DNA from 2 places in the Pseudomonas sp. FG98 genome. Region 2 is predicted to be linked to the other one. Evidence: predicted binding sites of a transcription regulator. Region 2 holds the regulator's gene; the other holds the start of a gene.
What was found. Region 2 encodes sigma-54, which starts transcription at its own class of promoters, with help from an activator protein. Its sites were predicted from a motif close to ANTGGCATNNANNTTGCTNT; they were not measured.

Region 1: the regulator sigma-54 is predicted to act here: its motif matches at 2,135-2,154, upstream of ACODSK_RS09030 (circularly permuted type 2 ATP-grasp protein).

What each region holds. Positions count from the first base shown of each region.
Region 1 is NZ_JBMDIJ010000009.1:34,865-39,282, forward strand. It holds gene ACODSK_RS09025 (alpha-E domain-containing protein) at 1-689, opposite strand, end outside; gene ACODSK_RS09030 (circularly permuted type 2 ATP-grasp protein) at 693-2,102, opposite strand; gene ACODSK_RS09035 (ribonuclease E inhibitor RraB) at 2,307-2,636, opposite strand; gene ACODSK_RS09040 (hypothetical protein) at 2,814-3,050, opposite strand; gene ACODSK_RS09045 (LTA synthase family protein) at 3,200-4,418, opposite strand, start outside.
Region 2 is NZ_JBMDIJ010000006.1:29,979-34,396, forward strand. It holds gene lptA (lipopolysaccharide transport periplasmic protein LptA) at 1-432, shown strand, start outside; gene lptB (LPS export ABC transporter ATP-binding protein) at 432-1,157, shown strand; gene ACODSK_RS06285 (RNA polymerase factor sigma-54) at 1,333-2,826, shown strand; gene hpf (ribosome hibernation-promoting factor, HPF/YfiA family) at 2,908-3,216, shown strand; gene ptsN (PTS IIA-like nitrogen regulatory protein PtsN) at 3,229-3,693, shown strand; gene rapZ (RNase adapter RapZ) at 3,696-4,418, shown strand, end outside.

The DNA of each region.
Region 1 (4,418 bases), on a different contig from region 2:
ACATGGCGCGCCGTGGGGGCGTCGCGGTAGATCTCGGTATAGGCCTCGAACGAGGACAGGGCACGGAGCAAGGCGCTCCATTGGTAGTAACCACGGGCGGAACTGTCGCTGACCGCCTCGGCATCCTCGCCGAACATCTCGTAGCGGGCGTCGAGCAGGCGCAGGGTGTTGTCGGCGCGCTCGATGAAGGTGCCGAGGCGGATGAAGCGGAAGGCGTCGTTGCGCATGATGGTGCCGTAGGTGGCACCGCGAAACAGGTGCGAGCGCTCCTTGATCCACTCGCTGAAGCGACTCATGCCATAGCGGCCCAGGCCCTGCTCGGCGATGCCGCGGATCTCCAGCCAGGTGGCGTTGATGTTCTCCCACATGTCGGCGGTGATCTTGCCGCGCACCGCATGGGCACAGGCCCGCGCCGCGCCGAGGCAACTGTAGATGCTCGCCGGGTTTTCCGGGTCGAGGGCGAAGAAGTGCAGCAGGCGCTCGGCATGCAACTCGCCGTGGCGCTCCAGGTAATCATCGAGGGTGCCGGTGATGCGCAGGGCCAGGGTCATTTCATCGAGACCGTCGCCGCGGCCATCCTGTGGCATCAGCGACAGCGAATAGCTGACATCGAGCATGCGCGCGAGGTTTTCCGCGCGCTCAAGGTAGCGCGACATCCAGTACAGATCGGAAGCGGTTCTGCTGAGCATGGTTCAGTCCTCCACCACCCAGGTATCCTTGGTGCCGCCGCCCTGGGACGAGTTCACCACCAGCGAGCCTTCGCGCAATGCCACCCGGGTCAAGCCGCCGGGCACCACACGAGTCTCGCGCCCGGAGAGCACGAATGGCCGCAGATCGATATGCCGCGGCGCGATGCCGTTCTCGACGAAGGTCGGGCAGGTCGACAGCGACAGGGTCGGCTGGGCGATGTAGGCCGCCGGCCGGGCCTTGATGCGCTCGGCGAAGGCGGCGATCTCGGCCTTGGTCGAAGCCGGCCCGACCAGCATGCCGTAGCCGCCGGAACCCTGGGTTTCCTTGACCACCAGCTCCGGCAGATTGGCCAGCACATGGGACAGCTCGGCCGGGTTGCGGCATTGCCAGGTAGGCACGTTCTTCAGGATCGGCTCCTCGTCCAGGTAGAAACGGATCATCTCGGTGACATAGGGGTAGACCGACTTGTCGTCGGCCACGCCGGTACCGATGGCGTTGGCCAGCACCACGTTGCCGCAGCGGTAGGCCGAGAGCAGGCCGGGCACGCCGAGCATGGACTCGGGGTTGAAGGCCAGCGGGTCGAGGTAGGCGTCGTCGATGCGGCGGTAGATCACGTCCACCGGTTTCGGGCCGCCGGTGGTGCGCATGAACACCCGCTCGTCGCGGACGAACAGGTCGGCACCCTCCACCAGTTCCACCCCCATTTCCCGCGCCAGGAAGGCGTGCTCGAAGAACGCGCTGTTGAAACGCCCCGGGGTCAGCACCACGACGCTGGGGTTATCCAGCGGACTGGAGCTCTTCAGGGTTTCCAGAAGCAGATTGGGGTAATGGTCGATGGGCGCGATGCGCTGGGCGGCGAACAGCTCGGGGAACAGCCGCATCATCATCTTGCGGTCTTCGAGCATGTAGCTCACGCCGCTGGGGGTACGCAGGTTGTCTTCGAGCACGTAGTAGCTGCCATCGCCGTCGCGCACCAGGTCGACCCCGGAAACATGCGCGTAGAGATCGCGGTGCAGGCTCAGGCCCTGCATCGCCAGCTGATATTGGTCGTTGGCCAGGATCTGCTCGGCGGGGATGATCCCGGCGCGAATGATGCGCTGCTCGTGATACAGGTCGGCGAGGAACAGGTTGAGGGCCTTCACCCGCTGGATGCAGCCACGTTCCACCACGCGCCATTCGCTGGCCGGAATGGCCCGGGGAATGGTGTCGAAGGGAATCAGGCGCTCGGTGCCCTGATCGTCGCCGTACAGCGTGAAGGTAATGCCCGCGCGGTGAAACAGCAGGTCCGCCTCGCGGCGCCGTTGCGCCAGCAGTTCTGGCGGGGTTTCCCCCAGCCAGCGGGCGAACTCCCGGTAATGCGGACGGAGCTGACCGTCGGCGGCGTACATCTCATCATAGAAACTGCGAATCATGCCGAACTCCTTGTCACCCGTGCCCAGGCACCGTCGCAAAGCCCGTGCCAGCGGCAACAAGCCTTTGTAATCAAGGGGTTGGAAAGATCGGAAAATGATGCCGCACCAGAGTTGTGCAGCCATGACCATCGTCATGGGGCACGCGCTTCATTGCGAAGCGTGGGTGGGCCCGGGGTCGCGTCAGCCACGGCCCCGGGACGGGTTTCAGGTCAACACGCGCTCCTGCTTGACGCCCCAGCCCTGGGCTTCCCCGCCCAGGGGCCTGATCACTGCTTCGAAGTCATGCTCGAACTCACCGATGCCACCATGGGTGGCGTACATGATCTTCTGCAGTTCCAATTGCCAGCCTTCGTCGCTTTCGTGCACCTGGGCACATAACGACTCGCCACGAAACTTGCCTGCAGCCCTGCGCGCCCGCTCCTCGTCCGGGAATACCGCGTAAAACTCGATGGGATGGATCTGGGTGAAGTCGAAGCCGCCTTCTTTCATGCGGCGCAGCACGGTGCTGCTGATGTCTTCGTACAGGTTGCTCATTGAATCGTCCTCCTCAATCACGATGGATAGACTTTCGGCGCCTGCGCACCACCCCATGCACCCGTGTCGGGCGAGGGGTCTCGAGCGGATGTAACGACGGCAAAGGCCGTCAGGGAAAAAACGACGGCCTTGCATGCAGCGTAGCGTCAGGCTGGGCACATCGCCAGCCGTCACGCGTCAGGACTTCTCGGCGATGTCGGTGATTTCCACGCCACTCTGCTCCTTCAGCCACTTGGCGGTCGGGCAGTCGGCGCGGTCCTGGAAGTCGTTGAGGTCGAGTTCATCCATGATCGGGAAGAGGTGGCCCCTGACCCGCCGCGCCGCATCTTCGATGCTCGGGCGGTTTTCCGCAACGAACAGCAGCGAGGTGCGTTCGCCTTTCTGGTCCACGAAGGTGATTTCCCACTCTTTCATCTGGCGTTGTCCTCGAATGAGTAAGTCCAGCCTACCTTCCGTTGACCTTGGCCCGGGGGCATCGTTCCAGTCCCGTGCGCTTTGCCACGGGTAAAAAAAGACCCCGGCAAGCCGGGGTCCGAATCAGTGGCAACGTGCCGTTGTGGCAATCAGTCCGGGACGCCGTGGACAACCCCTGCGGTGTTGTCCAACAGACTCTTGGTCGCGATCTGGATGAAGGATTCGAGCTTCTTCACCATCTGCGCCTTGTCGGCATCCTCGATGCGCTCGGCAGAGAACTGACTGCCCAGCGTGTAGCGGTACATGATCGGCTCGCGCTCCTTCGACTCGATGAGGATGCGATCACCCTGGATGAGGAACACGTTCTGGTCGCTACCCGATGGTTTGACCATGCCGATGCCCTGGTCGCCTTCCGGCAGATTGAGCAGGTCGCGGCCCCAGCATTGGTGACGGGTTTCACCACCGAGGCGGCCCATGATGGTCGGCACGATGTCGATCTGGGTACCGACGATATGGCTGCGCTTGCCGAACTTCTCCTGGATGCCTGGCGCAATCATCAGCATCGGCACGTTGAAGCGTCCCAGGTCCATCTCGGTGACCTGCTGGGAGTTGCCGAAGCCATGGTCGCCGACGATGACGAACAGGGTTTCCTTGAAGTACGGCTCCTTGCGCGCCTTCTCGAAGAACTGGCCGAGGGCCCAATCGGAATAGCGCATTGCGGTCAGGTGCTCGTCGAGGCGACCGAAGCCGGTCACAGGCTCCACCGGCAGGTTTTTCGGCAGCGCGTACGGCGTGTGGTTGGACAGGGTCTGGAGCAGTGCATAGAACGGTTTCTTGCCGTAGTTATGGGCCAGCTCCTGGGCGCCGCGGTCAAACATGTCCTGGTCGGAGACACCCCAGGTCGGGTCGGAGAACACCGGATTGACGAAGTCATTACGGCCAATGAAGGTGGTCATGCCCTGGTTGCCGAAGAAACCGGACTGGTTGTCCCAGGCGAAATCACCGTTGTACACGTAGACGTCGTCGTAGTCGCGGGCGCTGAGCAAGGCCGGCAGGCCAGACAGCTTGTGGCCGCCTTCCGGGGTCTGCATCAGGTATTCGAAGCCCGGCAGGTTGGGGAAGCAGGCCATGGTGGCGAACATGCCCTGGTGGGTATGGGTGCCGTTGGAGAAGAAGCGGTCGAACAGCAGGCCTTCCTCGGCCAGCTTGTCGAAGTACGGGGTGATGTTGCCCTTGGCGCCCAACGCACCTACCGAGTGACCGGCGAAGCTCTCCATTAGGATCACCACCACGTTCTTGATCGGCAGGGTGTTTTCCACCGGCGGGGTGAAGTCACGACGGATCGCCGCCTCGTCGGCGTCGACCAGC
Region 2 (4,418 bases):
GTTCGCATCCAGGCCGACAGCGCCCAGATGGATGACAAGAACAAGGTCGCTACCTACACCGGCGACGTGATCATCACCCAGGGCTCGATGATGATCAAAGGCAATGTCGTGACCGTCACCCTCAACCAGGCCGGCGATATCGACACCGCGACCTCCGTCGGCAGCCTGGCCTACTTCGAGCAGCAGCAGGACGCCGCCAAGCCGGACAAGATGCAAGGCTATGCCAAGCAGATCCAGTACCAGGCCGGCAAGGACCTGATCATCCTTACCGACCAGGCCAAGGTAATCAACGCTGGCAACACCACCGAAGGCGAGAAGATCGTCTACAACTCCAAGACCCAGGTCGCCACTGCCGGTCGCGGCGGCAAGGACATCAAGACACCACGCCAGCGTATCGACATGGTGATCCAGCCGAAGAAGAAGGCCGAGTAATGGCAACCCTCAAAGCCCAGCACCTGGCCAAGAGCTACAAGAGCCGACAAGTGGTACGTGATGTCAGCCTGTCGATCGACAGCGGCCAGATCGTCGGCCTGCTCGGCCCCAACGGCGCCGGCAAGACCACTTGCTTCTACATGATCGTCGGCCTGGTCCAGGCCGACCAGGGCCGCGTCCTGATCGACGACCTGGATGTCAGCCATCAACCGATGCATGGCCGCGCTCGCGCCGGCATCGGTTACCTGCCCCAGGAAGCCTCGATCTTCCGCAAGCTGTCGGTGGCCAACAACATCATGGCGATCCTGGAGACGCGCAAGGACCTCGACAGCGATGGCCGGCGCAAGGAGCTGGAAAGCCTGCTGCAGGAATTCCACATCAGCCATATCCGCGACAACCTCGGCATGAGCCTGTCCGGAGGTGAACGCCGCCGGGTGGAAATCGCCCGCGCCCTGGCCACCGCTCCGAAGTTCATCCTGCTCGACGAACCCTTCGCCGGCGTCGACCCGATCTCGGTCGGCGATATCAAGCAGATCATCCATCACCTGAAGGCCAAGGGCATCGGCGTCCTGATCACCGACCACAACGTCCGTGAAACCCTCGATATCTGCGAAACCGCGTACATCGTCAACGACGGCCAGTTGATCGCCGAAGGCGATTCGGAAACCATCCTGGCCAACCAGCTGGTGAAAGAGGTGTACCTCGGCCACGAGTTCCGCCTGTAGATCGAAATACCGGAGTGACCGAGCGCTGGCATTCAGCCATTATTGCGGCTTAATTGTTACAGCGCTCTAGGCAAACGCTACAATTTCAGGCATATATCTTGCTTAAAATTGGCGCCCAGCGCCCGTGTAGTAGATGGCGCATGCGCGCCGGCGAATAAGGTGTAAAGCCCCAGCCATGAAACCATCGCTCGTCCTAAGAATGGGCCAGCAACTGACGATGACCCCGCAGTTGCAACAGGCCATCCGTCTGCTCCAGCTCTCCACGCTGGACCTGCAGCAGGAAATCCAGGAAGCCCTGGAGTCCAATCCGATGCTCGAACGCCAGGAAGACGGCGACGACTTCGACAACAGCGACCCCATGGCCGACAACGCCGAGAGCAAACCCGTCGCGGAATCTCAGGAGAGCAGCTTCGAACAGACCGGGCCCACTGCGGAAAACCTCGAAGAAGGCGAATGGAACGAGCGCATCCCCAACGAACTGCCGGTCGACACGGCCTGGGAAGATATCTACCAGACCAGCGCCAGCAGCCTGCCCAGCAACGATGACGACGAGTGGGACTTCACCACCCGCACCTCCGCGGGCGAGAGCCTGCAGAGCCATCTGCTCTGGCAGCTCAACCTGGCACCGATGTCGGACACCGACCGCCTCATTGCCGTCACCCTGATCGATTGCATCAACAATCAGGGTTACCTCGACGAAACCCTGGAAGAAATCTGCGACTCCTTCGATCCCGAGCTCGATATCGAGCTGGACGAGATCGAAGCCGTCCTGCACCGCATCCAGCAGTTCGAACCCGCCGGCATCGGCGCACGCAACCTGGGCGAGTGCCTGTTGCTGCAACTGCGCCAACTGCCCGCCAACACCCCATGGATGGCTGAAGCACAGCGCCTGGTGAGTGATTACATCGACCTGCTCGGCAGCCGCGACTACAGCCAGCTGATGCGCCGCATGAAGCTCAAGGAAGACGAGCTGCGCCAGGTCATCGAGCTGGTGCAGAGCCTCAACCCGCGCCCCGGGTCGCAGATCGAATCCAGCGAGCCGGAGTATGTGGTACCCGACGTGATCGTGCGCAAGGACAACGATCGCTGGCTGGTGGAACTGAACCAGGAGGCGGTACCGCGCCTGCGGGTCAATCCACAGTACGCCGGTTTCGTTCGCCGCGCCGACACCAGCGCCGACAACACCTTCATGCGCAACCAGTTGCAGGAGGCGCGCTGGTTCATCAAGAGCCTGCAGAGCCGCAACGAGACCCTGATGAAGGTTGCCACGCAGATCGTCGAGCATCAGCGCGGTTTCCTCGACCACGGCGACGAAGCCATGAAGCCGCTGGTGCTGCACGATATCGCCGAGGCGGTGGGCATGCACGAGTCGACCATTTCCCGGGTGACCACGCAGAAATACATGCACACGCCGCGTGGCATCTACGAGCTGAAGTACTTTTTCTCCAGCCACGTCAGCACCTCCGAAGGCGGTGAATGCTCCTCCACCGCCATCCGCGCGATCATCAAGAAACTGGTTGCCGCGGAAAATCAGAAAAAGCCATTGAGTGACAGCAAGATCGCTGGTTTACTGGAGGCACAAGGCATCCAGGTAGCACGTCGCACCGTCGCCAAGTACCGCGAGTCCCTCGGCATTGCACCATCGAGTGAGCGCAAGCGATTGATGTGACATTCCCTGAGATGTGCCATCGCAATTCAGTGGCAGGCGCAACACCTGCCTCTTTATGCACGGCAACAAAGGAGAAGCAGTATGCAAGTCAACATCAGTGGACAACATGTAGAAGTCACTCCTCCGCTTCGTGAATATGTCGAGCTCAAGCTCAAGCGCCTGGAGGGTCATTTCGACAGGATCACCAACGTCCAGGTCATCATGAAGGTCGAGAAACTCCAGCAGAAAGTGGAGGCGACCTTGCAGATTCCCGGTGGTGAAGTGGTCGCCAATGCCGAAGACGCCGACATGTATGCCGCCATCGACTCCTTGACCGACAAGCTCGACCGCCAACTGAAAAAACACAAGGAAAAACAGCAAAGTCTGCTGCAAGGTGCAGCGGCCCGCTGATCCCCCTCATCCATGATCCGACTTGAATCCATCCTGACCCCCGGCCGTTCCCTGGTGAACGTGCCGGGAGGCAGTAAAAAGCGCGTACTTGAACAGATCGCCAACCTGATCGGGAAGGAAGTTCCCGGACTGGAAAACCAGGAAGTGTTCGAAAGCCTGATTGCCCGGGAAAAGCTCGGCTCGACAGGTTTCGGCAATGGCATCGCCATCCCTCACTGCCGCCTCAAGGGCTGCACCAGCCCGGTCAGCGCGCTGTTGCATCTGGATGCCCCCATCGATTTCGACGCCATCGACGGCGCCCCGGTAGACCTGCTGTTCGTCCTGCTGGTCCCGGAAGCCGCCACCGATGCGCATCTTGAACTGCTACGCCAAATTGCCAGCATGCTCGACCGCAAGGATGTTCGCGACAGGCTGCGCGCTGCCGACAGCAGCACCGCCCTGTACCAGGTTGTCCTGGACGCGCAGAACGAGTCCTGAGCATGCGCCTGATCATCGTCAGCGGCCGTTCCGGATCCGGCAAAAGCACCGCCCTCGATGTCCTGGAAGACAATGGCTTCTACTGTATCGACAACCTCCCCGCCGGCCTGCTTCCGCAGCTGGCGGAGAGCGCGCTGATCAACACCGAGCTGCTGCAACCGCGGGTCGCCGTGTCGATCGACGCCCGCAACCTGCCGAGCCACCTCACGCGCTTCCCTGAATTGCTCGAAGAAGCACGGGCCCGGCATATCCAGTGCGATGTGCTCTACCTGGACGCCGACGAAGAAACCCTGCTCAAGCGTTTCTCCGAAACTCGCCGACGTCATCCGCTGACCAACCAGGACCGCTCGCTTGCCGAGGCCATCCGGGTCGAAAGCGAACTGCTCGGCCCTATCGCCGACCTGGCGGACCTGAAGATCGACACCACCAACCTCAACCTTTACCAGTTGCGGGACTCGATCAAGCTGCGCCTGCTCAATCAACCCGAGCCCGGCACGGCCTTCCTGGTCGAGTCGTTCGGCTTCAAGCGCGGCATGCCGGTGGATGCCGACGTGGTGTTCGATGTTCGCTGCCTGCCCAATCCCTACTGGAAACCTGAATTGCGCGAGCATTCCGGCCGGGACCAGCCGGTGATCGACTACCTGGCCGCACAACCGGATGTGGAAGAAATGTTCCAGGACATATCGTCCTACCTGCTGAAATGGTTGCCACGCTTCGCCGCCAGC